Regions from separate parts of the Aureimonas sp. N4 genome, predicted to be linked through region 2. Evidence: riboswitches for the same ligand, from Rfam matches in the RefSeq annotation. Region 2 holds a riboswitch; each other region holds the start of a gene.
What was found. Region 2 has a riboswitch for thiamine pyrophosphate ahead of AUL28_RS08140 (FAD-dependent oxidoreductase). Riboswitches for the same ligand answer to the same signal wherever they lie in the genome.

Region 1 (7,809 bases), on a different contig from region 2:
CTCGATCCAGGACTATATCCTGCGCAACTGGTCCATCGTGCGCGGCGGCACGTCCTCCGCCCAGAAGGCGCTCTTCTTCAACTTGCGTCGTTTGCGCGCCCGCCTCAGCCAGGGCAGCGAGAGCCTGTCGGGCACCGAGATGTATAAGGAAATCGCGACGGCGCTGAAAGTGTCCGAAGGCGATGTGGCTTTGATGGACTCGCGCCTGTCCGGCCCGGATTCCTCGCTCAACGCCCCGCTGATGGAAGACGAGTCCGGCTCTGCTGATCGTCAGGACTTCCTCGTCTCCAACGACCCGCTGCCGGACGAGATGGTGTCCGCCTCGATCGACGACGAGCGCCGCGTCATCTGGCTGCGCTCCGCGCTGGACGTGCTCAGCGAGCGCGAGTTGAAGATCATCCGCGAGCGTCGTTTGCAGGACGATGGCGCGACGCTGGAAGCCTTGGGCTCCAAGCTCGGCATTTCGAAGGAGCGCGTGCGCCAGATCGAAACTCGCGCTCTGGAAAAGCTGCGCATCGCTCTCCTGAAGGCCAACCCGGACGAAGCGGCGTTCATCAGCTGATCGGTTCGCAAAGGCACAAACGAAAAGGGCCACCTTCGGGTGGCCTTTTTTCGTTGCGGCTTCGCCGGAGAGGGAAGGGGAGATCACCCGTTCGGATGGATAGATCTATTCCGCGATGATCTTGTAGCGCTCGCCAGCGTCGATCTCGCTGTCGGGCGTCAGATCGTTCAAGAGGCGGAACATATCGACCTTGCGATCGACGCCCTGGATGCGCTCGGCCAGCGAGTCTTCCGTGTCGCCCGCCTTGGCGGTGACGATGCGGATGCGCAGGGGCTTCAGATTGTTGCGCTCGGCCGGAGACAGGAGGCGGAAGGACTGCGCGATGCTGCCCGAAATGCCGGCGAGCTTGGCCGAGGAGTCGGCCGGAAGCGCGGTCAGGAAGCGATAGACCTGCCCGCCGATGCGGATCACCGTGACGTTGAAGACATAGGAGCCGCCCGCCGCCTGCGCCGACACGGCCGGCAGCCCGTTGACCTGAATGGTGCGAATGGAGGTCCGGTCGAGACCGCCGACCCAGCCGCTCTGGATATAGTCGGTGAGGCTCGTGGTTTCCGGCACGGCGATGCCGTCGAAGCGCACGGCCGTATCGCCCGGCCCGGTCGCCAGGACAGCCTCGGCCGTATTGTCGATCATGAAGCCTTCGGGCGCGGTGAAGGTGATGCCGAGGCCGGGATGGTAGAAGGTGCGCCCGCGCACATAGCCTTCGGACGCCGTGTCGCCAAACAGCATTCCGTCGATGCCGCTCAGATAGCGGTTGCGATCCGTCACGCCGACGCCTTCCGGCCCGAAGGCGGACGCGTGTCTGCGCGCCAGTTCCACGCGCTGCGGCGCGGCTGGATGCGAGGCCAGGAAGTCGAGCTGCGGATTGGTCGCCTGGAACGCGTTGCGGAAATTGGAGAACGTGTCCATCGTCTTCAGGAAGCGGGCGGCGGCATAGGGATCGTAGCCCGCGTCCCCCGTCTGCTTGATGCCCATGGCATCGGCCTGAAGCTCCTGATTGCGCGAAAAGCTGGCGAGGTTCAGCCGCCCGCGCGCAAGGGCCGCGCGCGCCGCCGTGTCGCTCGACAGGACTTCGGACACGACGCGCCCGGCGAGTTCCGCCGCTTCCTCGCGCTGCTGGCGCTCGATGCCGTGATTGGCGCGCACATGGCCCATCTCATGCGCCAGAACCGCCGCGACCTCGGCCGAATCGTTGGCGAGCGCCAGCAGACCGCGCGTCACATAGAGAAAGCCGCCCGGCAGCGCGAAGGCGTTGATATTGGGCGAGTTCAGAACCGTGATGCGATAGGCGCGGTTGGGATCTTCCGACACGGCGGCGAGCTTGCCGACGATGCCGGCCAGCATCAGCTCCAGCTTCGGGTCGGAATAGGCCCCGCCATAGGCCGCGAGAATCTTGGGATGCTGCGACTTGCCGATGGTGGATTGCGGGTCGGAGGACTGCACCGCATCGAAGGACACAGGTTGGCGGCTCTGCCCCGGCAGGTAGCCCGACTGAACGTCGGGGCTGATCGCGGCTTCCTCCAGCCCGGCGCCGAGCGTGGTACAGCCGGCGAGAAACGCGATCGGCCATGCGACCATCGCCCCCTTGAGCGCGCGACGAACCAGCGAGCTGGTTCGTGCGACGCCGAGCGGCGAAATCTCATGCACCATGGCCGACGATTCCCTACGGTAACTTCCCTGCGAGTCCGGCTTGATCTACCCGAAACCGACCGCGCTGCGAAAGGGTTGATGCGTCACACAGAATTTCAAAACGACATCGTTTCTTCGCTTTTGGCGATGCACGGGGAAAAGGACCAAATTACGATCCCGTGACCCGAGGCGCCTGCCCGAGATAGGCGCGAAGGCGGGGATCCTGCTCGTGGTCCAGGATATGTTCGACCGTTCCGGTGAGATGAATGCGCCCCGCGTCCAGAAAGGCGATGCGATCGGCAAAACCGCGCGCGTCCTCCGGGTGATGCGTCACCATGACGATGGTCGGTGGCGCGGCCGCGCGCTCACGCAGGGCTGCAACCAGCGCCAGCATGTCTTGGCGCAGGGCTGGGCCAAGCGCGGCGAAGGGCTCGTCCAGAAGCAGGATCGGGCGCTCGCGCAGGAACAGGCGCGCGAGCGCGACGCGCTGCCGCTCGCCGCCCGACATCTCCGCCGGGCGACGGTTCGCGAGGTCTTCTAGCCCGATCGCAGCGAGGGCTTCGCGGGCTTGCAGGCGGGCTGCGTGGCTGAAGCGGGCGCGCGGCTCCAGCCCGATGGCGATATTCTCCTCCGCCGTCAGATGGGCGAAGAGATTGTTGTCCTGAAACATCATGCCGATCGGCCGCGCGGCGGGCTCGGCTTTGGTATAGTCCTTACCCAGAAGCCGCAGCGTGCCCCCTTCGGGCAAGAGAAACCCGGCGACGAGATCGAGCAGCGTCGATTTGCCCGCGCCGGACGGGCCGATCAGCGCCAGCCATTCGCCCTCGGGCACATGGAGATCGAAGCGCATCTCGGCGCCTTCATAGCGATGGGTCAGACCGGAGAGTTCGATCGCGTTCATTCCGGCGCCCTTTCGCGCAAGCCCCGCGCGGCGAGAAGCTCGGCCGCGAGAATGAGAAGGAGACACAGCGCGCCGAGAAGGAGCGCGAGGCCTTCCGCATCCGTCGAGCGATAGGAGCCCATGCGCTGGAGAAGCAGCGTCGGCAATGTCACGAAATCCTGGTTGCCGAACAGCGCGACCGCGCCAAGATCGCCCAGCGCCAGAGCCAATCCGAGGGACGCCGAGAGCGCGAGCGGGCGGCCGAGCGCGGCCAATTCCACATGGCGCAGCCGCGCCCAGCCGGATAGGCCGAGGCTGGCGGCGAGCCGCCCGCCGCGCCGCGCGGCGGCCTCCGCCTCGGGCGCGAGAATGCGCGTGGCAAAGGGCAGGATCGCCATGGCGTTGGCCAGCACCGCGACGGCGGGCGCAAGGCGCGCGACATCGCCGGTCAGGCGTAATGCCAGAAACCAGCCCGCGCCGACGAGGATGGGCGGCACGACGAGGCCGAGCGCCGGCACCAGCCTGATAACGAGACGTGGCAGGCCGGACAAACCGGAAGAGAGAACCAATGCAAGGGACAGCGCAAGGCCGAGCGCGGTCGCCGCCACCGCAATGCCGAGGCTGGTCAGCGCGGCGCGTTGCACCATCGGATCGGAAACGAGCTTGCCAAGATCGGCGCGCAAGCCGCTCTGGAGAATGGCCGCGAAAGGCGAGAGCAGAAACAGAAGGCCGATTGCCAGCACCAGCGCATCGAAACCGGCGCGCCAAGGCGAACGCGGATCGAACCGGCGCTGCGTCGCACCGAGGCTGAAGGCGCTGGAGGCCGCGGGAGAGCGGGCGAGAAGGGTCGGCAGCAGGAACAGGCTGACGAGCGTGATCTGCGCGAGCGTCAAGGCCAGCGCGCGATCGGGCGCGAAGTCATAGCGCAGCGACTGATAGATCGCGACCTGAAGCGTCGTCGCGGCCGGTCCACCGCCGAGCACCAGGACCAGCGTGAAGCTCGTGAAGCACAGCATGAAGACCAGCGCTGCCGCGCCGGGCAGGATTGCGCGCAGCGCCGGCGCTTCCAGCAGCCGAAACACGGCGAGCGGCGAGAGCGCCAACTGACCGGCCAGCTTCCAGCTTTCCGCCGGCACGCTCTGAAGCCCGCCCAAGGCCACCCGCGCCACCAGCGGCATATTGAAGAAGACATGCGCGACGAGAATGCCGGTCAACCCATAGATGGACGGGCGGGGCAGGCCTAGAAACACGAAGGCGTCAGCCAGCGCGCCGTTGCGACCGAACACGGTGACGAGGCCGAGCGCCCCGACCAGCGTCGGCAGCGCCTGCGGCAGAAGAAACAGGCGCAGGACAAGGACGCGCCCCGGCAGGCGGCTTCGATGCAGCGCCAGCGCCAGTGGAACGCCGAAGAGCAGCGACAGAAGAGTCGAGAGAAGGGCCTGAAACAGCGTGAAGCCGATGACGCCCAGAAGATAGGAATCCGTCAGGCTCGATAGTGCCGTTCCAGTGCTCTGCGAGGAGACGCCGAGCACCAGAAATGGTGCGAACAGAAACACCAAGACCAGCGCGAGCGCCGCCAAGGCTGCGCCGCGCCGCCGCCCTTGCTCGGCTCGTGACAGAAAAAGTGTGCCGCCCGGCGTCGCGTCGCTCATGCCGGTCTCTTGCCCCGCGTGGCAACGCGAAGGAGTTCGGGCACCAGCGCGCCGGCGCTCGTGCCGCTCAGCGGCCGAGCGCGCGAAGCCATTCGCTCGTCCAGGTCTCGCGCTGCGCGGCCACCGTCTCGGCATCGATCGCGAGCGGCTTGGTGGGCTGCACCAGCGTCTCGAAAGCCGCCGGCAGAGGCTCGGCCGGTTTGGTGGCGGGCAGGGCCCAATTTCCGGTCGGGATCAGCTTCTGGAAGGCCGGCGTCAGCATGAAGGCAAGAAAGCGCTGGGTAAGTTCGGGATGCTTCGATGTGCGCAGCCGCCCGGCGAGTTCGACCTGGAGATAATGCCCTTCGGAAAAGCTTGCCGCCTTGTAGCGATCGGTGCCTTCCTCGATCTGATGATAGGCCGGGGACGTCGTGTAGGAGAGGACGATCGGCACTTCGCCTTTGGTGAACAGGCCATAGGCCTCGCTCCAACCGGGCGTCACCGTCAGGATGCGGCGCGAGAGCGTGCGCCATTTCTCCTCGGCCTGATCGCCATAGACGGCTTTCATCCAGAGCAGAAACCCGAGGCCGGGCGTGGAGGTGCGCGGGTCCTCGATCGCGATCTTCTGGTCGGGATCGCCGTTCACCAATTCGTCGAGGCTCGTCGGCGGCGTCTTCACGCTTTGCGTGTCATAGACGAAGGCGAGATAGGAATAGTCGAAGGGAACGAAGACATCGTCCGAAAAGCCGCCGGGAATGGCGAGCGGCGACAGATCGACATTCGACGGCGCGAACAGACCCGTCTTCTTGAATTCCGGCACGAGTTCGGCCGTGAGACCCAGCGCGACATCGGCCTGCGTCGTCTCGCCCTCGAGCTTCAGCCGGTTGAGAATGGCGACGCCATCCTCCAGCCCGACAAAACGCAACTCGCAGCCGCACTCGGCCTCGAACGCGGTCTTGACCTTCGGCCCCGGCCCCCAATCCGGCACGAAGCTTTCATAGGTATAGACGGTGAGAACGGGCTTGGCGCCATCCTGCGCGAAGGCGCTGGAGGCCGCCGACAGAGCCAGCGTGAGGCAGAGACCGGCTAAGAGCCGGGGCCAAAACCCTGCGGGTCGATCCGCCGGGTCCTTGCGCCCCCGATCATCGTTGCCGATGCTTGGCCCTGCGCTGCATCGGCTCCGCTCGGCACCTAGTCCGCAACGCAAATCCCTCGCCGCTCCTCCGCCGCAAGGTTCTGTCCCCGGTTCTGAACTGAGGTGAGACATCCCGTTCTCCAAAAGTTCGAACGAACGGGACGGGCTGGGGCCGTGGCCCCGGCGCTCCCCATCCCTCCGCCGGTACGAGCCGGATCAGGTTCATCGGGTTGGCGCGTCGCCTCTCAGCCCCTGGAAGGGCACCCCGTGTGAGCGCCTTTTATCTAGAGGTTGCGTAGAGAGGCGGCAAGGGAGGGCTCGATTCGTCCACTGGCATCCCGGCCGCTTGCGCCCTATGCAGACCCATATGAGTCGCTTTGCCATTCTTCTCGCCGGGCCGATCGCGCCGAACTCCGAGCTTCGCGAGGCCCTTGCGGGCCGGCGCGTCATCGCGGCCGATGGCGGCATCGAACATGCCGCCGCGCTGGGCCTCTTTCCCGAACTCTGGATCGGCGATTTCGATTCCGCTCCGTCCGAGCTGCCGTTCGCCCTACGTGGTCTTTCCATTCCCCGCGAGACCTTCCCGCGGGACAAGGACCGGACGGACGGGGAACTCGCCATCGACGCCGCCAAGGCGAGGGGAGGGCACGATCTGCTTCTGGTCGGTGCGCTGGGCGGGCGCAGCGACCACGCCTTCTCGCATCTCGTGATCGCCCTGCGCGAGGCGGAGGCCGGCCTCACCATCGAACTCTTCGACGGTATCGAGCGCGCCCTGCCGCTGCGCCCCGGCTGGCAGGACGTGCCGGCAGCCCCCGGCGCTCAGTTCTCGCTTCTGAAATTCTCCGATCTTGAGGGTCTGTCGATCGAGGGCGCGCGCTTCCCGCTGACCCGCGTCGACGTGCCCTTCGCCTCGATCCTCACCCAGTCCAATGAAGCCACCGGCCCCATCCGCATCGGCCTCGAAGGAGGACGCACCATCCTTCTCCTGCAGGCCGACCCGACCCGCCGCTGAAACCACCCCGCCACCCTTGGCCAACCGCTCCCCCTCAGCTATAACACACGCAGGGTCCCATAGCTCAGCAGGATAGAGCACCAGATTCCTAATCTGGGGGTCATAGGTTCGAATCCTATTGGGATCACTTTTGAATTCAGTGCTTTAGCCTGCTTGGCCTAGTGAGGCGTTCCTACGGTGTTCCCGAAGGCGTTCCTAAGCCTTCTTAGAGGGCTCGCGGGCCGCTACGCGCGCTGATGCTACGGTGCGGGTCTTGCTGAGCGTTTTGCGGCTGTAGCGGGCCGTCGTTGCGATCTGAGAATGATTCGCGTGGTGGCGCATGGCTTCCAGATCGACGCCCGCGTCTGTGCCTTCGGTCACGCCTCCGGCACGGCTATCTCTGTTCCAGGTCGTCTCGGGAACGCCGGCCTCGGTCGCTACCCGTCTCCAGATGTTTGCGAAGTCCCGATAGCGATAGGGCAGTCCCGTCTTTTCCTTCGTGATAATGGGGCCGATCCGCTTCTCTGGCGGGATGAGGGCCAGCACCTGGGCCAAGAGTGGGTAAGCGTTGGTGTCGTGGACGGCCTCCTGGCCGGTCTTGGTGGTCCGCTTTCGCAGGATGCCGTCCGCGTCGATCTCGTTCCAAAGGAGGCCGCCCGACCAACGGCGGCCGAGGTAGACGATGCCGGCCTTGCTGCCGTCTTCTACGATCGTCCAGTAGCCGATCACGTCGATTTGCCGGAGGGTCAGCTCGAACTGGAGCGCTTGGGCGATAGCGATGCTCGGCTTTCCCATCTCGATCGCCTTGGCGATGATGGCGGACGACTGCGCGAAGGTCACGAAGGCTTCACGGGCTCGCGGCGCTTCGAAGCGCATGTTTTCGAGGATCGTCGCCAGTCGGACGCACTCGGGGATATTCTCGGTCACGCCAAACTTGATGACGATCCGAACAAGCTGCATCGCCTTAAAGGCACGTCGGAT
Region 2 (7,809 bases):
CGTGGCAGCGGCGACGCGGAGATAAACCGTTTCGATCAGAAACAAGCGCCCGGCATAGGTTCGACGACGTTCGAAGGTCAGGACCGGCACACGCTCCGATAGACCCAGGCGATCCGCGATCGGTGCCGGCGGAACAGCCAGGTCATGGCCCGACATGGTGACGTCGCCCGAGACGCGATTGCCCGAGCGATCGAGAATGTTGGAAAAGCGGCTGCGCGTCTTCTCCGCCTCGTAATCCACCACGACCGTGCCGCGCCCTTGATGGCGTTCCAGCAGTTTGTTTTCGGTCAGGATGTCGAAGGCTTTGCGCACCGTCCCCAAGCTGATGCCGAGCGATCGCGCGATCTCCGCTTCGTTCTCGATGAGTTGGCCGGGCGCCCAGGTGCGGGACACGATACGCGAGACGAACTCGTCCGCCACCTGCTGATAGAGCGGCCGGGTGTTGAACGATTTCGCGACCGACATCTACGTCCCCTGATAGATAACCTATGCAGGAAACATGCTTTAGGTTGCATGAAAGATCAACTAAAAAGTGCAAACCGCTGGCTAATTAGTTGCATTCAGGTTGCATCGACATGTCATCTGCGCGTGATGGCCAACCATTCCCGGACACGCGCCTCCGGTTCGGCGTGCAGGGTGATGTCTGTCACCACGGCCGCGCTATCCGCCCCATTCTGGAACACCGCATCGGCGCGCTCAGGCCGGAGCCCACCGATAGCCACCAAGGGAAGATCGCCGACGCGCTTGCGCCAGATCAGCAGACGTTCCGGCGTCTGCGGCGCCCAGGGCATCTGTTTGAGAATGGTCGGCCAGACCGGACCCAGCGCCACATAGTCCGGCCGGGCCGACAGGGCGGTTTCGAGTTCGGCCTCGTCATGCGTCGACAGACCGAGCTTGAGTCCTGCCGCACGGATCGCTGTCAGATCGGCCTCCGCCAAATCCTCTTGGCCCAAATGCACGAAATCCGCGCCCTCCTCGGCCGCCAGCCTCCAGTGATCGTTCACGACGAGCTGGCATCCATGGGCCTTGCAGACCGCCAGCGAGCCGCGAATCTCCCCGCGCAGGCGGGCATCCGGCATATCCTTGGCGCGAAGTTGCACGAGCTTGACCCCGAGCGGCACGATCCGCTCGATCCAGGCGGCATCCGGCATCACGGGATAGAAAGCATCGAGCACGAGGCGAGAGGCGCTCATAGAACCGCCTTTCCGAAAACGGGTGTCGAGGGCGCCGCCATGTCACGCGGCTCCATCGCGCCCGCTTCGAAGCTGAGCCGCCCGGCTTCCACCGCCAGACGAAAGGCGCGTGCCATCGCGACCGGATCGCCCGATGTGGCAACGGCGGTGTTGAGAAGAACCCCATCATAGCCGAGTTCCAGAGCCTCGGCCGCGTGGCTCGGCCGGCCGAGCCCTGCATCGACGATCAGCGTCACGTCGGGGAACTGCGCGCGCAGCGAGCGCAGCCCATAGCGATTGTTGAGCCCGAGACCCGAGCCGATCGGCGAGGCCCAAGGCATCAGCACCTCGCAGCCCGCCTCGACCAGCCGTTCGGCTACAACCAGATCTTCGGTCGTGTAGGGCAGGACGCGGAAGCCTTCGCCCGACAGGATGCGCGCGGCTTCCACCAGACCGAAGACATCGGGCTGCAGCGTGTCGGCATGGCCGATCACCTCCAGCTTGACGAGGTCGGTGCCCAGAAGCTCGCGGCCCATCCGCGCCGTTGTCACCGCTTCCTTGACCGTGTGGCAGCCGGCCGTGTTCGGCAGAAAGGCGACGCCGAGCGCGCGCAGCTCGTCCCAGAAGCCGGGCCCGCGCGGCGCGCTGAGATTCTGCTCGCGGCGAAGCGACACGGTGACCAGCGCCGGCTCGGCCGCGCGGATGGCCGCCTGCATGATCGCCGGCGAGGGATAAAGCGCCGTGCCCAGCATCATGCGGGAGGAGAAGGTCCGATCGTAGATGCGCATCGCGTCACCCTCCCTGCATCGGGCTGAGAAGTTCGATCCTGTCGCCCGCCGTGAGCGGAGTGTCCGCCCGCTCGCCGCGCGGCACGAATTCGCCGTTGAGCGCGGTCGCCACCGCTTCGGGCTCTACACCGAGTTCCCGAAGCAGCGCATCGAGCGAGCCCGCCTCGACCTCGCACGGGTTACCGTTCAAATGCAGGATCATGCGGCCTCCATGAGGGATAGTGCGGCGCGGGCCGCCTGCCCGGAAAGCTCGGGCGCCAGGAGAAACCCATGGCGATAGAGCCCGGTGAAGCAGACATGGCGTCCGCTCTGCGTCACGCGCGGCAGATTGTCGGAAAAAGCCGGGCGGCAGGCAGCGCCCGTTTCCAGGATTTCGGCTTCGGCAAACCCCGGATGCAAGGAGAAGGCCGCTGTCAGAAGCTCCACCGCCGAGCGTAGGGTGATCGGCCCGCCGCGCTCGCTTTCGATCATGGTCGCGCCGATCATGAAAACACCGTCCTCGCGCGGCACGATATAGATCGGCCAGCGCGGATGCAGAAGGCGAACCGGCCGGGCCAGACTGACGTCGCGGCTGCGCACCAGCACCATCTCCCCGCGCACGCCGCGAAGACCCGGCGCATGGGCCTTGAGACCTCGGCAGTCGACGACGGTGTCGCTCGACAACGCGGCAGGTTCGGCCTGCGAGCCCCAGAGAAACGTACCGCCGAGATCCTGAATGCGCCGAACGAGGGAGGCCATGGCTTGGCGCGGATCGAGATGCGCTTCGTCTTCGAAGAACAAGCCCTGGCGAAACCGCCCGGCGAGATCGGGCTCGAACGCGGCAATGCCGTCCGCATCCAGGAGGCGATGAGCCTTGGTGCGGGCGGCGAACTGGCGGAGATCGGCCGCATCGCGCGGTGCGGCCAGAACAAGCGTTCCCCGCCGCTCGACCGGCACCCGGTCCGCCCAGAAGTCAATGCCGCGCAGACCCGGCTCGATGATGGCGGGGTCCGCCGTCGCCGCCTCGCAATAGGGCGCGAGCATTCCCCCCGCGAGCCACGAGGCCGCGCGCTGGCCGAGTTCCGTTGCGGCCTCGTGCACGACGACGGACCGCCCCTCCTCGGCCAGCCGAACGGCCGTCGTCAGCCCGGCGACACCGGCACCCAGGACATGGATCACCATGCGCGCGAACGAGCGTCCGAAACGAAAGAGCGTTGCGTCGAGGTCATCATCGTCTCCGCCAAAGCGCGAGCCGCTCGCAGGACGGGAGCGGAACGCTCGCTCCAACAGGTTCACGCGCGGCGTCGGCCTCTTGGCCGAGCGGTGCATCCCTGTCGGAGGCGCAAACGCTCCATCCCTACGCCAGTGCGAACTGGATCAGGTTCGTGGGGTCGCCGGATCGTGCTCCGGCCTCTCAGTTCCGCTGCTGGAACTCCCCCTGGATGCTTCTCAGGGTAAGCGTTCGGCTGGCTCTGTCAACTCATCGCCATCGGACGGTTCCGAAAGCTGCCCGTGGTCATCGGCAAAGATCGGCCCTTTTGCGCCCGGCGCATCCGGCCCGATGGAGAGGACATGATCGGCGATCGCCTGCGCCGTCACCTCGTCGCCATTGACCACCGTATCGGCGCCCGCATCGATCAGGCGTTCGCGCTGTTCGCCGGAATGAACGCGGGCGGTGATGCGAATATCGGGGTTGGCGGCGCGCGCCGCCGCGATCATCGCGACAGCCTCGAAACTGTTGGGAAAGGCGAGCACCAGGTCCCGCGCGCCGGCAATATGCGCGGCGTCCAGCACTTCGGGCTTCACGGCGTTGCCGACCACCGTTTCGAACCCGGCCGCGCGCACCCGCGCCACACGCTTGTCGGCGTCCTCAATTACAAGAAAGGCGCGGCCGGCATCGGCCAGCCGCCGTGCGATCTTGGAGCCGACGCGGCCATAGCCGACGAGCACAAGATGATCGCTCAGCTCCGTGCGGCGCAGCGCGCCGTCCTCGATGGCCACGCTGCCACTTGGGATATGCGTCTGCTTCTCGCTCGTCTCACCAAAGGTCGTATCCTTCCCTTCTTCACCGCCGCCTTCCTGAGCCGAGCGGCCCTCCGCCTCTCGCCAGCGATCGACCCAGGCGAAAAGAAAGGGATTGAGGACGATCGACAGGATCGCGCCGCCGAGAATCAGGTTCTTCGCCTCGGGCGGCAGAATTTTCAGGTTCAGGCCCAGCGTGGCGAGGATGAAGGAGAACTCGCCGATCTGCGCCAGCGAGACGGAAATGGTGAGCGCCGTCGAGGTCGGATGACCGAACAGGCGCACCAGCGCGAAGGCGACGAGCGACTTGCCGACGACGATGATTAGCAGCGTCGCCAGCACCGGCAGCGGATCGGAGATCAGCGAGGCCGGGTCGAACAACATGCCGACCGAGACGAAGAACAGAACCGCGAAAGCATCCCGAAGAGGGAGCGAATCTTCGGCCGCGCGATGGCTGAGCTCCGATTCGCTCATGATCATGCCGGCGAAGAAGGCGCCGAGCGCCAACGAAACGCCGAAGAGCGAGGCCGCGCCGAAGGCGACGCCGAGCGCGATGGCGAGCACAGCCAGGCGAAACAGCTCGCGCGAGCCGGAGGCAGCGGTGAGTTGCAGGAGCCAAGGGATGACCCGCCGGCCGACCACCAGCATCAAGACCACGAAGATGCAGAGCTTGAAGACCGTCACGAGAATGATGCCGGGAACGCCGAAGCCCAGATCGGAACTCGCGCCATGCACGGCGGACGGGTCACCCCCCAGCGGCCCCGCGAAGGCCGGCAGCAGCACCAGCGCCAGAACCATTGCGAGGTCTTCCACGATCAGCCAGCCGACCGCGATGCGCCCGCGCGCGGTCTCGATCAACCGTCGCTCCTGCATGGCCCGCAAGAGCACGACCGTGGAGGCGACCGAAAGGGCGAGGCCGAAGACGAGACCCGCCCCCGGCCCCCAGCCCAGAAGCCAGGACAGCGCCATGCCGAAGAGCGTTGCCGCCGCGATCTGCGCGATGGCGCCCGGCAGCGCGATGGCCCGCACGGACAGGAGATCGCCCAGCGAGAAATGCAGACCGACACCGAACATCAGAAGAATGACGCCCAGCTCAGACAACTCGCCCGCCAGGCCTTGATCCGCCACGAAGCCGGGCGTGAACGGCCCGGCCGCGACGCCGGCCAGGAGATAACCCACGATCGGGGACGCACCGAGCCGATGCGCCAGCGTGCCCAGGAGAAAGGCAAGGCCCAGACCCGCGACGATGGTTTCGATCAGCGGCATGTCGTGCAGCATGGTCGACGGCTCCCGGCGTTTGAAACGAGTCCAGTGTCGAGGCGACCCTCCGGTGTTAGGCGATGGGGCCGGCCGATGCAGCAGAAAAGACGCTTCGAATGCAGGGTTTTTCGGGTGCCACCGCTCACCCTGTCGACGCCTTGCCCGGCGCCCGATGTCGCAGACAAGACACATGTCGGATTCGTACAAAGCCGACGCCGCATCCGTCATCGCGGCGGCGGTTTCGCGGGTGCGAGTGTGATGTCCGACACCGCAGATCGGATCGATCCATGCAGAAGTTTTCCGGCTTTTCCATCATCGCCAAGGCGCTCGGCTCCAACAAGGGCTGGCAAGCGCAATGGCGCGACGCGTCGCCCAAGAGCCGCTACGACGTGGTGATCGTGGGCGGTGGCGGCCATGGCTTGGCGACGGCCTATTACCTCGCCAAGGAGCACGGCATCCGCAATGTGGCGATCTTGGAAAAGGGCTGGATCGGTGGCGGCAACACGGGCCGAAACACGACGATCATCCGCTCGAACTACCTGTTCGAAGAGTCGGCGGCGCTCTACGACCATGCCGTGAAGCTTTGGGAAGGCCTGTCGCAGGATCTGAACTACAACGTCATGTTCAGCCCGCGCGGCGTGCTCATGCTCGCCCATAACATTCACGACATTCAGGTCTTCAAACGCCACGTCCATGCCAACCGTCTGGCGGGTGTGGACAACGAATGGCTGAGCGCGCAGGAGTGCAAGGACTACTGCCCGCCGCTCAATATCGACGCCTCGACTATGCGCTATCCGGTGCTTGGCGGTGCGCTCCAGCGGCGCGGCGGCACGGCGCGGCACGATGCCGTCGCCTGGGGCTATGCCCGCGCGGCCTCGGCGCTGGGTGTCGACATCATCCAGAACTGCGAGGTGACGGCCATCCGGCGCGGAGCCAACGGCGCGGTGACGGGCGTCGAGACGACGCGCGGCGCGATCGAGGCCTGCAAGATCGGCGTCGTAGCCGCTGGCAATACCTCGGTCGTCATGGACATGGCCGGCCTGCGTATGCCGCTCGAAAGCTACCCGCTGCAGGCTCTCGTCTCGGAGCCGTTGAAGCCCGTCGTGCCCTGCGTCGTCATGTCCAACACGATCCACGCCTATATCTCGCAGTCCGACAAGGGCGAACTGGTGATCGGCGCGGGAACGGACGCCTACACGTCCTATACGCAGCGCGGCGGGCTCCATATCGCCAATCACACGCTGGATGCGATCTGCGATCTCTTTCCCGATTTTCGCCGGGTGCGGATGCTGCGCTCCTGGGGCGGCATCGTGGATGTCACGCCCGACCGCTCGCCTATCCTCGCCAAGACGACGGTCCCTGGCCTGTATGTCAATTGCGGCTGGGGCACGGGCGGGTTCAAGGCGACGCCGGGCTCCGGCAATCTCTTCGCCCACACGATCGCCCGCGACGAGCCGCACCCGATCAACGCGCCCTTCACGATCGAGCGCTTCCGCGATGGCGTCCTGATCGACGAGGCGGCGGCCGCCGCCGTCGCGCACTGACCCGCCCTTTCCTCCCCCGCGAGGCCGACCGATGCTTCTGATCACCTGCCCCTATTGCGGCCCCCGCCCCGAACTCGAATTCCGCTATGCCGGCGAAGCGCATGTGATGCGCGCGGAAACGCCGTCGGACGTGGGTGCGGACGATTGGGGCGCCTTCCTCTACACACGCTCCAACCCGCGCGGGCTTCATGCCGAGCGCTGGCGCCATATCCATGGCTGCGCGCGCTTCTTCAACGCCGTGCGCGATACGAGAACCGACTTCTTCGTGACGACCTACAAGATCGGCGAGCCCCGACCGGACGGCGTCGAAGAGCATCGCCCGGCACTCAGCGGAGACAATGTCGGCACATGGTCCGGGGAGGTTGCTCGATGAACCGTTTTCGCACCTCCTCCGGCGGCCGGATCGACCGCACGGCCTCACTCGGCTTCACCTTCGACGGGCAGAGCTATCGCGGCTATCAGGGCGACACGCTGGCCTCGGCGCTGCTCGCCAACGGCGTCCATCTCGTCGGCCGGTCGTTCAAGTATCATCGCCCGCGCGGCATCGTCACGGCGGGCTCGGAAGAGCCGAACGCGCTGGTCGATATCAGGCGCGACGCGGCACGCGTTGCGCCGAACCTGCGCGCGACGCAAGTGGAGCTCTATTCCGGCCTGAACGCGCTGAGCCAGAACCGCTGGCCCTCGCTGAATTTCGACGTCGGCGCGGCGAACGACATTCTCGGCAAGTTCTTCTCGGCCGGCTTCTACTACAAGACCTTCATGTGGCCACGCTCGGCCTGGGAGAAGCTCTACGAGCCGATCATCCGCCGCGCGGCCGGTCTCGGCCATTCCCCGACCCTGCCCGACCCCGATCGCTACGCGCAGATCTTCGCCCATTGCGAAGTGCTGGTGGTCGGCTCTGGCCCGGCGGGCCTTGCCGCCGCGCTGGCAGCATCCGAAGACCCGTCGCAGCGCGTGATCCTGTGTGACGAGCAGAGCGAAATGGGCGGCTCGCTTCTGCACGAGAGCGAGGCGGTGGTGGACGGGCACACCGCGCCGATCCAG
Region 3 (7,809 bases), on a different contig from region 2:
CGCCTTGGCGTCATCTATGCCCCTTGCCTCGGCCGCGTTTTTGCAGCCGATGGCGCGTCGTGCTGGCAGGGCGAGGTCTTGGATGGCGCCATCGTAGAGCGCCGCGCCATGCGGGTCCGAGCCGCACCGGCCGAGCCCGTCACCGTCGCCAGCCGCTCTCATGCAACGCCCGAAACCGCGCGCTGGCTGACGCGTCATGCCATCCGGCATGTCGCCTGTCGGGGCTCCTCCCTGAAATTCTGCCTGCTCGCCGCCGGGGAGGCCGACCTCTATCCGCGCTTCGGTCGGACGATGGAATGGGACATCGCGGCCGGACACGCGATCCTGCAAGGAGCAGGCGGCCTCGTCACGACACCGGAGGGAGAGCCCCTGCGCTACGGCAAGCGCGACCAGCATTTTGCCAATGGCGATTTCATCGCGGTGGGAGACCCCGCGCTTCTGACGCTTTTGCGCTAGCGCATCCCAGCTGCGGCGGGCACGCCGGGTCGAGGGTTCGATCGACCAAAATTACGGCGAGCGTCAGGCCAACGCCCAGACCGCAAGGCCCGCCCAGAAGCTGGACGAGATGGCAAGACCGAGGAGAATGCCGCGCGCCGGCGCCAGGCGTTCGCGCGCATCCGAGACATCGCGTTGCGACAGATCGATCGTGCCGGTCACCAGTTCAGCCTGGAAAGGGATCATTTCGATATCTCGCTGCTATCCGCCATCGACCCGCCCCTCGCATCTCGCGCGAAGGGCCGATCCGGCGTCTTGTCTGCAAGACATTAAAAGCAGTGCTTGAAAGGAAGCTTGCGGCAATCGCTCAAATTGCGCCCAATTGACGGAAGCGACGTCAAAAATCCGCAAATGAGAGAATGTAGACAATAAAGGATAAACTTTTGCCGCGAGTCGGTTGCCGCCTTGCATCACCCAACGTACAAAGCCCTACCCATGCTGCACCGCAACGCGGCAGGGACCCTGACGACGACAGCGCCAAGAATGGACCCAAGACGATGGGCAACGTGCCGCCGCTCGAAAGCACCGCTTCGAACCTCGCTGTGATCGGAACCGGCTATGTCGGCCTCGTGTCCGGCGCTTGTCTCGCCGAAGCCGGGCATCACGTCGTCTGCGTCGATCAGCTGCAGGCGAAGATCGACATGCTGCGCGCCGGTGCCATCCCGATCTACGAGCCGGGGCTGGATGAGGTGGTTCGGCGCAATGTCGAGGCGGGTCGCCTGCGCTTCACCACCGATCTGGCGGAAGCCGTGGCGGACGCGCAGATCGTCATGATCGCGGTGGGCACCCCCACTCGCAAGCTCGACGGCAATGCCGACCTTCAATATGTCTTCGCCGCCAGCCGTGACATCGCCCGCGCCCTGACCCATCCCGCCGTCATCGTCACCAAGTCCACCGTGCCGGCCGGCACGGGGCGCGAGATCCGGCGCATCATCGAGCGCGAGAACCCCTCGCTCGATTTCGACATCGCCTCGAACCCCGAGTTCCTGCGCGAAGGCAACGCCATTTCAGACTTCATGAAGCCGGACCGCATCGTCGTCGGCACGGAGTCGGCGCGCGCGAGAGACGTGATGGAGGCGCTTTACAAGCCCTTCACCGCCCAGGGCTTCGAGCTGATCTCGACCGACATCGTTTCGGCCGAACTTATCAAATATGCCGCCAACACGTTCCTTGCCACCAAGGTCTCCTTCATCAACGAAATGGCCGACATCTGCGAGAAGGTCGGCGGCAACATCGCCGACATTTCGCGCGGCATGGGGTCCGACAAGCGCATCGGGCGCGCCTTCCTTCAGCCGGGGCCGGGCTATGGGGGCTCCTGCTTCCCGAAGGACACGCTCGCGATGGTGCATATCGGCGAAAAGGCGCTGAGCCCGGCGACGATCGTCGAAGCGGTCATCGCGGTTAACCGCGCCCGGCCGCACCGCATGGTGGCCAAGGTCGTGGCGGCGGCGGGCGGCGATGTGCGCGGCAAGACCGTAGCGCTGCTTGGCCTCACCTTCAAACCCGAGACCGACGACGTGCGCGACAGCGTGGCCGTTCTGGTGGCCGAACAGCTCGCCGCCGAGGGGGCGATCGTGCGCGCCTACGACCCGCAGGGGATGGGCCATGCCCGCGAGCTTCTGGGCGAGGCCGTCCACTATGCGCCGAGCATGGACGCCGCGCTGGAGCGTGCCGATCTCTGCGTGATCGCGACCGAGTGGCGGGAATTCTCCGAGCGCCCGCTCGCCGATTACAAGCGCGTGCTCGCCGTGCCCATGATCGTCGATTTCCGCAATGTCTTCTCGCCGGCCGAGGCTGCGGCCGCCGGGCTGGGCTATATCTCGATCGGCCGCGCGAGCGTGCCCGCGCCCGAGCTTCTGCCGGCCTGACCATCCCTGCCCCACATCCGGCCCGTCATGGCGGGCCGGTTGACAAAGCCGGGAGAGGCCGGCATCACTCATGCCATTCCGAGGGGTGCGCCTGATGGCGCTGAGATGGCGAAAGCCGAACCCTTGAACCTGATCCGGGTCATACCGGCGTAGGAACGGGAATGGGCGACGCTTCAGTCGTCTTGGCACCTTCTTCGCTTCGCTCCGGATCTCTTGCGGCCCGTTCGGGCCTGAGGAGATCGCATGGGTTTCATTCGACTGAACGCCACTGAACCGCCCTCGCGGCCGAGTGCCGATGCAGGTTCTAGCGCTTGCGCGAAGCCGAGGGCGCGGGTCCCTCGGCGCAGGGACCCAGACAGTCCGCGAGGCCATGGCGCGGTACAGTCGGCGCTTCGTCTCCGCGCCTTCCTGCTCTGGGCCTCCCACAGTTCCTTGTCTTGCCACCCGCCTCGCGAGGCCTGAGGCCATGCGCGCGCTTCGCGCCACGCTGTTCGGACTTCTGGCGGTTCTTCTGATCTGGGCGGGCTTCGTCGCGCTGGCCGCGCCGCCGCCCTATATGCTGCCCTCGCCCGCGCGCGTCGCCACAACGCTTTGGGCGCGCTCCGGCTTTCTTCTGGCGCAGGGCTGGCTGACGCTAGTGGAGACGATCCTCGGGCTCGTTTTCGGCGCTTGTGCCGGCGCGCTGGCGGGGCTCGGCACCGTGCTCTGGCCGCGTCTCGGCCGTGTCGCTTGGCCGCTGCTCCTCGTGCTTCAGGCCATGCCCGTCTTCGCTCTCGCGCCGCTTCTGGTGCTCTGGTTCGGCTTCGGGCTCGTGTCCAAGGTCGTGATGGCGGCGCTTGTTATCTTCTTTCCCGTCGCCTCCGCCTTTGCCGACGGGCTGCGTCGCACCGAGCCCGAGCTTCTGGACGCCGCAGCCCTGACCACCGCCACCCATTGGCAGACGCTGCGCTTCGTTCGCATTCCCCTCGCCCTGCCGGCCCTCGTCACGGGCCTTCGCGTCGCCGCCCCGCTCGCCCCGCTCGGCGCGGTGATCGGCGAATGGGTCGGCGCGTCGGGCGGGCTCGGCTTCGTGATGATCCAGGCCAATGCCCGGATGCAGACCGATCTCATGTTCGCCGCCCTCGCGCTTCTGGCCGCCATGACGCTGGCGCTGCGCGCGCTGGTGGACGAGTTCGCGCCGCGTCTCGCCCCCTGGGCGGCCGAAAGCGGCCCCTCACCCTTTCCCTCCCTCCTTCGAAGGAAATCGTCCTGATGCGTTCCCTCTTCGCGGCCGCCGCCCTTGCGGCCTCGCTTCTGGCAAGCCCCGCGCTCGCCGCCGACAAGCTGACCGTGCTTCTGGAATGGTTCGTCAACCCCGACCACGCGCCACTGGTGATCGCCAAGGAAAAGGGCATTTTCGAAAAGCACGGGCTCGATGTCGATCTGGTGCCCCCGGCCGACCCCTCCGCGCCGCCGCGCCTCGTGGCCGCCGGGCAGGCGGATGTCGCCCTGCACTACCAGCCCAATCTCATGCTGGATCAGGCCGGCGGCCTGCCGCTGGTGCGCTTCGGCACACTGGTCGAAACGCCGCTCAACACGGTCGCGGTTCTCGCCAACGGTCCGGTGAAGAGCCTGGCCGATCTCAAGGGCAAGCGCATCGGCTATTCCGTGGCGGGCGTCGAGGAAGCGCTTCTCTCCGCCATGCTGGGCTCGGCCGGGCTGACGCTTGCCGACGTCACGCTCATCAATGTCAATTTCGCGCTGACCGCCTCGCTCGCCTCCGGCAATGTGGACGCCACGATTGGCTCCTATCGCAATTTCGAGGCGACGCAGATGCGCCTCGAGAAGCATGAGGGCCGCTTCTTCTACCCCGAGGAAAACGGCGTCCCGGCCTATGACGAGCTGGTCTATGTCACGCGCCGCGATCTCCTGAACGATGCCCGCCTGCCGCGCTTCCTCGACGCTGTGGAGGAGGCGACGCTCTACCTCACCAACCATCCGGACGAGGCGCTTCAGCTCTTCCTGAAGGCCTATCCCGATCTGAACGACGAATTGAACCGCACCGCCTTCGCCGACACGCTGCCGCGCTTCGCCAAGCGCCCCGGCGCGCTGGACACGGCGCGCATGGAGCGTTTCGCCGCGTTCCTGAAGGACAAGGGCGTCATCACCGCCGTTCCCCCTGTCTCGGATTATGCGGTGGAGCTGAAGCGATGATCCCGGTCGCGCTCACCATTGCGGGCTCGGATTCAGGCGGCGGTGCCGGCATTCAGGCCGATCTCAAGACCTTCTCGGCGCTCGGCACCTTCGGCACCAGCGTTCTCACCGCCGTCACCGCGCAGAACACGCGCGGCGTGACGGCGGTCGAAACGCTGAAACCCGCCATCGTCGCGGCGCAGATCGACGCCGTGCTCGGGGATTTCCATGTCGGGGCTATCAAGATCGGCATGGTGTCGAGCGAGGCGGTGATCCGCGCCATTGCCGGGCGCCTGCGCGCCCATGGAAGGCGCGCGGTTGTGGACCCCGTGATGATCGCGACCTCGGGCGACCGGCTGATCGACGAGGATGCGCTGGGTGCCTTGAAAGAGGAGCTTCTGCCGCTGGCCGAGGTTCTGACGCCGAACCTGCCGGAAGCCGCGCTGCTTCTGGGCGAGCGCGTGGCCGAGACGGAAGCGGAGATGCGCGAACAGGGCCAGCGCCTCCGCGCCCTCGGGCCGCGCGCCGTCCTGATGAAGGGCGGACACCGTCAGGACGCCGAAAGCGTGGACTGGCTCCTGTCGGATGCCGGCGAGCTGCGCCTCGCCTTTCCCCGCGTCGAAACGGTCAACGACCATGGCACCGGCTGCACGCTGGCCGCCGCCATCGCGGCGGAACTCGCCAAGGGCCATCAGCTGGACGAGGCCGTGCGCGAGGCACGGACCTATCTGCAAGGCGCGCTGCAATCCGCGAAGGATTGGCGACTGGGCGGTGGGCGCGGGCCGGTGCATCATTTCCATGCCCTTTGGCCTGCGATCGCAGGGGAGCGCGCATCGTGAGCGCAGGCGCGCCTGAGCCGCAAGGCGTCGCTGAGCCAGCGAGCATTACGGATTGCGAGCGCTTCAGCGAGCGGCTGCGCGCTGCCGCCGAGCCGGACTGGACGGCAGCCGTCACGCATCGCTTCACGCGCGAACTCATGTCCGGCACGCTCGCGCCCGATGTCATGACGCGTTATCTCGTTCAGGATCATCGCTTTCTCGATCCGTTCCTGATGCTGCTCGGCGCGGCCATGGCGACCAGCGACCGATTCGAATCGCGCCTACGGCTCGCCCGCTTCGCCGGCCTCGTGGCGGGCGAGGAGAACACCTATTTCGAGCGCGCCTTCGAGGCGTTGGGCGTCTCCCCTGCCGAGCGCGAGGCCACGCCTGACACGGCAGCAACCGCCGGCTTCCAGGCGATCATGCGTGAGGCGGTCGAGCGGCGCTCCTATGCGGCGGCGCTCAGCGTACTCACCGTCGCCGAATGGCTCTATCTCGACTGGGCCTCACGAGCACCCCAGCCGCTTCCCGGCGATTTCGTGCACCGCGAATGGATCACGCTGCACGACAATCCCGGCTTTCGCGATTTCGTCGCCTTCCTGCGCTCCGAACTCGACCGGGTCGGCCCGGAGCATCACGCGCTCTGTGAGGATCTGTTTCGCCGGGCCGTCGCGCTGGAGCGCGCTTTTTTCGAAGCGGCCTATAGGGCGGAGGCTTCATGAGCGATGTGTTCGAGCGCTTGAAATCGGCGGCCCAAGAGGACTGGGACGCCTATGTGAACCACATGTTCGTCTTTCGCATGGGCATCGGCGCGCTGCCGGAAGCGGCCTTCCAGCGATACCTCGTGCAGGACTATCTCTTTCTCATCCAGTTCGCGCGGGCCAATGCGCTGGCCATCTACAAGAGCCGGACCCTCACGGATATGCGCCGGGCGAAGGCGGCGCTGTCAGCCATTCTGGATGTGGAGCTGAACCTTCATATCCGCCTGTCGGAACGCTGGGGCCTCAGCTCCGGCGATCTGGAACAAGCGCGCGAGGAGCCGGCGACAACCGCCTACACGCGCTTCGTCCTGGACTGTGGAGCGTCGGGCGACCTTCTCGATCTGCACACGGCTCTCGCCCCGTGCGTCATCGGCTATGGCGAGATCGGCGCGCGGCTGGCCGATTCGCTGGGACCGGCCCATCTGGCCGGACATCCGTACCGCGAATGGATCGAGGAATATGCGGGTCCGGCCTATCAAGAGGTGGTGGCCGCAGCACGCCTGCATCTGAACGGCTTGGCGGAGCGCGCCCTGACGGAGCGGCGCTTCGGGGAACTGGCGGGACTCTTCGGCGAGGCCTGTCGCCTGGAAGCGGATTTCTGGCAGATGAGCCTAACGATCTAGAATTAGAAGTTCCCCTCTTCCAGCGCAGCCTCGCACTGGAAGCGCAGCCTCGAACCGGCCTTGGCTTTCAGGTCTACCGGCGCAGGTTCGCATGGGTCCGGCAAGAGGCGGCTCGCCCGCTGGCCGCCTTCCTTCAAATCAGGCATAGGATTTCGAGGAGGCATTTGTTTCGATCGACGTCCTGCGCCAAATGAATGGACCGGCTTTCCGCCCGCCATTCATTGACCGTAAAATATGTGTTTTCCAGTCTTCTATAGATCCTGAATTTTATAAATCCCTCGCCAGCGCTGCCCATCATCCACCATCGCGCCATCCAGTCCTAGACATGGGACGCCCCGCATTCCCTTGAGGAATAAAGGCCAGTATCAGCCAAGTTGCGTCGCCAGAAAATTCCTTTGCAAAGCAAAACAACCCGACATTGTCTCATGAACTTCAAGACAGGTTCGGAGCAGAAACGAAGATGGCCTCGCCCAATCGAGCGAAGCCTATTGATAGCCTGCCACAATCTCCGATTTCGCCAGTATGAAACAAGTGGCACGGGTGATTCGACGATGGAAATGACGGCGCCATGCAGATGAAATTTGCATGCAATTTGAATTATTGCGCTGCAAGACAGGCAAATCGCGTCACCCAATTCGAGTGTGAAACACCCGGAACCGATGGAATGTCTCGCCCCTGCGCTATTTCGACTTGAAATAGAACGCCGTCACAGGCAAATACACGGGCAATTATTAGACAGCGGTGATCGCGGTATCACTCCAGCGTAATGAGGAGTCTGAAAGGGCATGGAAGATCATTCGGACCAGGTTTCGTCCCGTCGCTATCTCGCGGCGCAGATCGTCAAAGCCTATGTCAGCAACAACCATGTTCCGCGCGACGATCTTCCCAGCCTGATCGCGATCGTCTTCGACGCCCTGCAGTTCGACACGCCGACCGAGGCGCAGCAAGTCGAAGCGCAGCCGCTCGTGCCGGCCGTCCCCGTCAAGAAGTCCATCACACCGGACTATATCGTCTGCTTGGAAGACGGAAAGCAGTTCAAGTCGCTCAAGCGCCATCTGATGACGCATTACAA

Region 1: linked by a shared signal. The riboswitch ahead of thiB (thiamine ABC transporter substrate binding subunit) and the one ahead of AUL28_RS08140 (FAD-dependent oxidoreductase) in region 2 are both predicted to bind thiamine pyrophosphate.
Region 3: linked by a shared signal. The riboswitch ahead of AUL28_RS02330 (ABC transporter permease) and the one ahead of AUL28_RS08140 (FAD-dependent oxidoreductase) in region 2 are both predicted to bind thiamine pyrophosphate.

The regions. Positions count from the first base shown of each region.
Region 1 is NZ_BBWS01000047.1:6,616-14,424, forward strand. Features, by position in the region: gene AUL28_RS15675 (RNA polymerase factor sigma-32) at 1-562, shown strand, start outside; gene AUL28_RS15680 (M48 family metalloprotease) at 668-2,140, opposite strand; gene AUL28_RS15685 (thiamine ABC transporter ATP-binding protein) at 2,361-3,092, opposite strand; gene AUL28_RS15690 (ABC transporter permease subunit) at 3,089-4,723, opposite strand; gene thiB (thiamine ABC transporter substrate binding subunit) at 4,791-5,771, opposite strand; TPP riboswitch at 6,014-6,115, opposite strand; gene AUL28_RS15700 (thiamine diphosphokinase) at 6,205-6,849, shown strand; tRNA gene AUL28_RS15705 (tRNA-Arg) at 6,903-6,976, shown strand; gene AUL28_RS15710 (hypothetical protein) at 7,045-7,809, opposite strand, start outside.
Region 2 is NZ_BBWS01000025.1:44,362-52,170, reverse strand. Features, by position in the region: gene AUL28_RS08160 (GntR family transcriptional regulator) at 1-465, opposite strand, end outside; gene AUL28_RS08155 (thiamine phosphate synthase) at 579-1,193, opposite strand; gene AUL28_RS08150 (thiazole synthase) at 1,190-1,960, opposite strand; gene thiS (sulfur carrier protein ThiS) at 1,965-2,162, opposite strand; gene AUL28_RS08140 (FAD-dependent oxidoreductase) at 2,159-3,235, opposite strand; TPP riboswitch at 3,277-3,388, opposite strand; gene ybaL (YbaL family putative K(+) efflux transporter) at 3,389-5,239, opposite strand; gene AUL28_RS08130 (sarcosine oxidase subunit beta family protein) at 5,509-6,765, shown strand; gene AUL28_RS08125 (sarcosine oxidase subunit delta) at 6,797-7,138, shown strand; gene AUL28_RS08120 (sarcosine oxidase subunit alpha family protein) at 7,135-7,809, shown strand, end outside.
Region 3 is NZ_BBWS01000006.1:190,707-198,515, reverse strand. Features, by position in the region: gene cysQ (3'(2'),5'-bisphosphate nucleotidase CysQ) at 1-456, shown strand, start outside; gene AUL28_RS22490 (hypothetical protein) at 520-681, opposite strand; gene AUL28_RS02335 (UDP-glucose dehydrogenase family protein) at 993-2,363, shown strand; TPP riboswitch at 2,435-2,536, shown strand; gene AUL28_RS02330 (ABC transporter permease) at 2,830-3,615, shown strand; gene AUL28_RS02325 (ABC transporter substrate-binding protein) at 3,615-4,556, shown strand; gene thiD (bifunctional hydroxymethylpyrimidine kinase/phosphomethylpyrimidine kinase) at 4,553-5,374, shown strand; gene AUL28_RS02315 (TenA family protein) at 5,371-6,075, shown strand; gene tenA (thiaminase II) at 6,072-6,737, shown strand; gene AUL28_RS02305 (MucR family transcriptional regulator) at 7,523-7,809, shown strand, end outside.